2 regions of the Mesorhizobium sp. WSM3873 genome follow, and region 2 is predicted to be linked to the other one. Evidence: riboswitches for the same ligand, from Rfam matches in the RefSeq annotation. Region 2 holds a riboswitch; the other holds the start of a gene.
What was found. Region 2 has a riboswitch for S-adenosylmethionine ahead of A9K71_RS03400 (homoserine O-acetyltransferase). Riboswitches for the same ligand answer to the same signal wherever they lie in the genome.
Positions count from the first base shown of each region.

Region 1: linked by a shared signal. The riboswitch ahead of A9K71_RS14860 (O-succinylhomoserine sulfhydrylase) and the one ahead of A9K71_RS03400 (homoserine O-acetyltransferase) in region 2 are both predicted to bind S-adenosylmethionine.

Region 1 is NZ_LYTM01000019.1:34,241-37,643, reverse strand. Features, by position in the region: gene A9K71_RS14865 (2'-deoxycytidine 5'-triphosphate deaminase) at 80-1,174, opposite strand; SAM riboswitch at 1,310-1,387, shown strand; gene A9K71_RS14860 (O-succinylhomoserine sulfhydrylase) at 1,444-2,634, shown strand; gene A9K71_RS14855 (ceramide glucosyltransferase) at 2,676-3,403, opposite strand, start outside.
Region 2 is NZ_LYTM01000003.1:155,444-158,846, reverse strand. Features, by position in the region: gene metW (methionine biosynthesis protein MetW) at 1-271, opposite strand, end outside; gene A9K71_RS03400 (homoserine O-acetyltransferase) at 360-1,529, opposite strand; SAM riboswitch at 1,620-1,697, opposite strand; gene hisC (histidinol-phosphate transaminase) at 1,833-2,936, shown strand; gene A9K71_RS03390 (prephenate/arogenate dehydrogenase family protein) at 2,943-3,403, shown strand, end outside.

The DNA.
Region 1 (3,403 bases), on a different contig from region 2:
CCTTGGCTTCAGTTGCTACATGGTCGGACGCAGCCAAGCACGGCGCGCCAGGCCGGGCAAGCACAGCCTGGTTGGGCGATCAGCGCGCGGCGCGGAAATGCTTGGAGAGCTTCAGCCCCTGCGCCTGATAGTTGGAGCCCAACTCGCTGCCATAAAGCGCCTGCGGCCGCTTCAGCATATGCTCGTAGACGAGGCGACCGACGATCTGGCCGTGGTCGAGGATGAACGGCACCTCGTGGCTGCGCACTTCAAGCACCGCGCGACTGCCGCTGCCGCCGGCGGCGGAATGGCCGAAGCCCGGGTCGAAAAAGCCGGCATAGTGGACACGGAACTCGCCGACCAGCGGATCGAAAGGCGTCATCTCGGCGGCATAGAGCGGCGGCACGTGCACGGCTTCGCGAGAGACCAGGATGTAGAACTCGTCCGGGTCGAGCACGAGCTCGCCGGCCCCGCTCTTGTAGAGCGGTTCCCAGAAGTCGACCACATCCTGAGCGGCGCGCTTGTCGACGTCGACGAGGCCGGTGTGGTGCTTGCCGCGATAGCCGACCAGGCCGTCCTTGTCGCCGTCGAGATCGATAGAGAGCGCAATGCCGCCGCCGGAGATGTTGGGCGGCTCGGTCGCAACCAGCATCTCGGCGTGATGGAGGTCACGCAACTCATTCTCCGACAGCACCGCGTTGCCGGTGCGGAAGCGGATCTGCGACAGGCGCGAGCCGGCGCGCACGACGATCGGGAAGGTGCGCGGGCTGACCTCAAGATAGAGCGGGCCATGATAGCCGGCGGCGATCTTATCGAACTCATGGCCGCGGTCGGTCATGACACGCGTGAAAATGTCGAGTCGTCCGGTCGAGCTCTTCGGGTTGGCCGAAGCCGAGACTTCCGCCGGCAGCGCCAGGCCTTCCTGCAGCGGCACGATGTAGACGCAGCCCGTCTCCAGCACCGCGCCCTCGGCGAGATTGATCTCATGCAGCTTCAGCCGGTCCAGCTTGTCGGCCACCAGATGATCGGGACCGGGCAGAAAGGAGGCGCGCACGCGAAAGGCCTTGTCGCCCAGTCTGAGATCGAGGCTGGCCGGCTGGATCTGGTTGGTGTCGAGCGCGCGCGGCGACTTCAGCGCGCCCGACTGGAAGAGCGCCGCGATGTCCTGATCGGGAAGAATGCCTGTCTGCCGCAATGTCTGGCTCCGGGCGAAGTCATTGTCGTCGCAGTTTCCTGTCGCAAAACCGCGGGACACTTTTGCGGAAGCTGCCTGGTACAAACCTCTTAATCAAGCCGGCAATTGACGCAAGCGCGGTGCGGGTCTAAAGGGTCGTTATCCCGTGGTGATTTGGCCGGTCGGCTTGCAGCCACGTTAAACAAGTCGCTAAAGGACCGTCGGGCCGCAAGGCCGTATGGACCGGTTGCGACGTCGCGGCCGGTTTTTTTGTGTTTGGAAGCAGGGCGATGACCAAGACGCGTAACTGGAAACCTCAGACGGCACTCGTGCATGGCGGGACGCTGCGTTCCGGCTTCGGCGAGACCGCCGAAGCGATGTATCTCACCCAGGGCTATGTCTACGAGACGGCCCAGGCAGCGGAAGCCCGCTTCAAGGGGGAGGAACCCGGCTTCATCTATTCGCGCTACGCCAACCCGACCGTCGATATGTTCGAGAAGCGCATGTGCGCGCTGGAAGGCGCCGAAGACGCACGCGCCACCGCTTCCGGCATGGCCGCCGTGTCCGCCGCTCTGCTCTGCAGCGTCAAGGCCGGCGATCACATCGTTGCGGCGCGAGCGCTGTTCGGCTCCTGCCGCTGGGTGGTCGAGACGCTGGCGCCGCGCTATGGCATCGAGGCGACGCTGATCGACGGCACCGACATTGCCAATTGGGAAAAAGCGGTCAGGCCGAATACCAAGCTGTTCTTCCTGGAAAGCCCGACCAACCCGACGCTGGAAGTGGTCGATATCGCCGCTGTCGCCGCTTTAGCCAATTCGATCGGCGCGCGCGTGATCGTCGACAACGTCTTTGCCACGCCGCTGCAGCAGAAGCCGCTGCAGCTCGGCGCCCATATCGTGGTCTACTCGGCGACCAAGCATATCGACGGCCAAGGCCGCTGCCTCGGCGGTGTCATCCTGTCGGACAAAAAGTGGATCGACGAGAACCTGCACGACTATTTCCGGCACACCGGCCCGAGCCTGTCGCCATTCAACGCATGGACGCTGCTGAAAGGCCTCGAAACGCTGCCGCTGCGCGTGCGCCAGCAGACCGAAAGCGCCGGCAAGATCGCGGACTTCCTGGCCGGCCGGCCGGAGATCGCCCGCGTCATCTATCCGGGCCGGGCCGACCATCCCCAGGCGGATATCGTCAGGAAGCAGATGTCGGGCGGCTCGACGCTGATCTGCCTTGACGTCAAGGGCGGCAAGCAGGCGGCCTTCGCCTTGCAGAACGCGCTCGACATCGTGCTGATCTCGAACAACCTCGGCGACGCAAAGAGCCTGATCACGCATCCGGCGACGACGACGCACAAAAACCTCAGCGACGGGGCGCGCGCCGAGCTCGGCATCGGACCAGGCACGCTCAGGCTCTCCGTCGGGCTGGAGGATACCGACGACCTGCTCGCCGACATCGAACAGGCGCTCAAGGCGGCGAAGGAATGAACCGCCACGGCGGCAAAGAGCGCGCTTGAGCCGCAGCCGGCTCAAGCAATCTCTTCGAGTTCAGTCATCCCGCTGTTGCGGATGGTCATTGCGTTGCCACGCCATTCGACGGCTCCGCCAAGCCAGCCGCGCGCCCAGATGGCGGGAAGCATCGCGTCGCGCACGATCATCGCGGTGACGCTGCGCGGCGACAGATACCAGTCCTTTGACCAGGCGAGCATGCATTCGGGCACATAGGCGATCGCCAGCACGCAGAGCGCGGTCGTGGGCAGGCTGACACCGGCGCTTGCCGCCGCAATCAGCGCCATAAGCAGCGGCGCCACCACACCGGTCAGGATTTCGGGCGCGAAGAACAATGGGAAGGTGACGCGGCGCAGCCGCGCCCAGCGCGCCTGGCGCGACCAGATTTCGGCGAGCGTGCGCTGGCCGAGCGGTTGCTCGAAGGGCGCGGCTACGAGATTGACCCGAAGGCCAAGGCTGTTGACCAGCTTGGTCGCCGCCGCGTCCTCGGCGATCTCGGCGGCCAAAGCCTGGATGCCGCCATTTGCATCCAGCATCGGCTTGTTCCACAGCATGCTCTTGCCCTGGGCGAAGCCAAGGCCGAGCGCTTCGCCGGCATATTGCCAGCGCGCCTGCAGCGTGTTGAGGAAGGCGCATTCGACCTCGGCCCAGAAACCGTCCGGCCGCGAGCCGATCGGCGTCGAGCAGACGAGGCCGGTGTCCGGCCGCCAGGCCGCCATCAGATGCTGGACATAGTCCTTGGGCATCA
Region 2 (3,403 bases):
TTTGCGACAGGACGACGAAATCAAAACCTTTGTCGGGGTAGAATTCGAGGTCCTTGTCGGCATCGCCCTGGACGACGGAAAGGCCGCGCGCCACGCATTCGTTGACGCCGCGCTGTGACAGCTCCAGGCCGCGGCCATCAACCTGCTTGGTCGCCTGCAGAACCTCCAGAAGCACGCCATCGCCGGAGCCGACATCGAGCACGCGCGAATGCGGCGGGATGAGATCGGTGACGACTTCGAGGTCGACGCGCTGGGCGCGATTGACGCTCATGGGCACACCTCCGGCCTTTGAGCATTTGCGGCCAATGGGAATCTCGGCGCCTCAGAAGTGCGGCCAAGACACAGAGATCGCGCGCCGCTCATAGGCTGAGCCCCCTTGCGCGCGCCGCCGAGGCTATGAAGCCGTTGATGGCCGCGAACAATTCCGGTTCGTCGAGCAGGAAAGCGTCGTGGCCGCGGTCGGTCTCGATCTCGACGAAGGAGACGGACGCGCCGGCGGCGTTCAACGCATGCACGATCGAGCGGCTTTCCTCGGTCGGAAACAGCCAGTCGCTTGTGAACGATACCAGGCAGAAGCGTGTCTTGGTGCCGGCGAAGGCATCGGCCAGCCGTCCGCCGTGGTCGGCGGCGAGGTCGAAATAGTCCATAGCGCGGGTCAGATAGAGATAGGAGTTGGCATCGAAGCGGTCGACGAAGGTCATGCCCTGATGGCGCAGATAGCTTTCGATCTGGAAATCGGCGTCGAAGCCGAAGGTCAGCGCCTCGCGATCCTGCAGGTTGCGGCCGAACTTGCGGTGCAGCGCTGCTTCCGAGAGGTAAGTGATGTGCGCGGCCATGCGCGCCACGGCGAGCCCCTTTTCCGGCCGCCTGCCGAAATCGAGATATTTGCCGCCGTGCCAGTCCGGATCGGCCATGACGGCCTGCCGCCCGACTTCGTGGAAGGCGATGTTCTGCGACGAATGGCGGGCGCCGGTGGCGATCGGCAACGCGGAGAAGACGCGTCCCGGGTAGCTTGCGGCCCATTGCAGCACCTGCATGCCGCCCATCGAGCCGCCGAGCACGCAGAACAGCTTCTCGATGCCGAAATGATCGACCAGCATCAGCTGCGCCCGCACCATGTCGCGGATGGTGATGATCGGCAGGTCGAGCCCATAGGGCCTGCCTGTCGCCGGATCGGTCGAGGCCGGGCCGGTGGAGCCGAGGCAGCCGCCGATGACGTTGGCGCAAATGACAAAAAAGCGGCTGGTGTCGATGATCCTGCCGGGGCCGATCAGCACCTCCCACCAGCCCGGCTTGCCGGTCACGGGATTGGTGCTGGCGACATGCTGGTCGCCGGTCAGCGCGTGGCAGACGAGGATGGCGTTGGAGCGGGCGTCGTTGAGGGCGCCGTAGGTCTGGTAAGCGACCTGGAACGGCGACAGCACGGTGCCCGCATCGAGTTTTAACGGCTTGTCGGGACCGAACTGCAACACCGGGCTCGACGGTTGGTCGGCCTCGTGGTTGGTCCTTGGAGCGCGCTGAGCGGCCATTGCATTCCCCATCCAGTCGCATCGATCTCGCGATACGGCGTCCGGCCGGCAACGGACAACAAAAAACCGGCCTGCCTTCGCAAAGCCGGTTACAGGTTGCAAACGGCCCTTTAGCGAATTGTTTAACGTGGCTGCAAGCCGACCGGCCAAATCACCACGGGAGATCCGGCTGTTCTTCTAGGGCCAGCGCGGCGCTTCGTCAACGGTCTGCCTACGCGCGAGCGCGCCGGCCCTCGACATTCGGGGCCACGGCCTGTATTTCCGCTGCGGCCTCGAACCAGGGCCTCTCGACGGATTTGTGACATGAAGCAGGATCAGCCACGTCCGACGCCCCGCGCGGGCATCATGGACATCGAGGCCTATGTGCCGGGAAAAAGTACCGCGCCGGCCGGCGTGACGAAGGTCTACAAGCTGTCGTCCAATGAGAATCCGCTCGGGCCCTCGCCGAAGGCGATCGAGGCCGCCCGGGAGGTGGCTGCCAAATTGGACGTTTATCCCGACGGCTCCGCCCGCCGGCTGCGCGAGGCGATCGCCGATGTGCACGGCCTCAATCCGGCAAACATCGTCTGCTCCAATGGCTCCGACGAGATCCTGGGGCTGCTGGCGCAGACCTATCTCGCGCCGGGAGACGAGGCCGTGTTCACCGAACACGCCTTCATGGTTTACAAGATCTATATCCAAGCCGCCGGCGCCAAGCCGGTGGCGGTCAAGGAGACGGACGAGCGCGCCGACATCGACGCAATCCTCGCCGCGGTGACGCCGGCGACGCGGATCGTGTTCCTCGCCAACCCCAACAATCCGACCGGCACTTATGTGCCGTTCCAGGAGGTGCGCCGGCTGCATGCCGGACTGCCCAAGAGCGTGCTCCTGGTGCTCGACGCGGCCTATGCCGAATATGTGCGGCGCAACGACTATGAAGCCGGCATCGAGCTGGCCGGGAGCTCGGAGAACGTGGTCATGACCCGCACCTTCTCCAAGCTCGGCCTCGGCGGCGCACGCATCGGCTGGATGTACGGACCGGCGCATATCGTCGATGCCATCAACCGGGTGCGCGGGCCCTTCAACGTCAATGCGACCGCGATCGAGGCCGGTATCGCGGCCATCCGCGACCGCGCCCATATTGAACGCAGCGTGGCGCATAACGAGAAGTGGCTTGCCTGGGTCAGCGAGGAACTGACCGGGCTCGGGCTGCGCGTGACGCCCAGCGTCGGCAATTTCGTGCTGATCCACTTCCCCGACAACAAAAAGCATTCGGCAGCGGCCGCGGACGACTATCTCAGCGCGCGTGGCTACATCCTGCGGCGCGTCACCGGCTACGGCTTTCCCAACGCGCTGCGCATGAGCATCGGCATCGAGGAGGCCAATCGCGGCGTCGTCGAGGCGCTCAAGACATTTCTGAAAAGCTGAAGCACCATGACAGCACCGATGTTCGGAAGAATAGCGCTGGTCGGCATCGGCCTGATCGGTTCGTCGCTCGCCCGCGTCATCCGCCGCGAAGGCCTGGCGCGCCACATCGCTATCGCGACGCGCAGCCAATCGACGCTCAAGCGCGCCGAGGAACTGGGTCTCGGCGATTCCTACACGACCGAGGCCGAAGACGCAGTGCGCGACGCGGATCTCGTCATCGTCTCGGTTCCGGTCGGCTCGTCCGGCGAGGTCGCGGCCGAAATCGCGCCGGCGCTGAAGAAAGGCGCGATCCTTACCGATGTCGGCTCAACCAAAGCTTCGGTGATCGCGCAAATGCAGCCGCATGTGCCCGTCGGTGTGCATTTCATCCCCGGGCACCCGCTGGCGGGCACGGAAAAGTCCGGGCCGGATGCCGGGTTCGCCGACCTCTTCGACAACCGCTGGTGCATCTTCACGCCGCTGCCGGG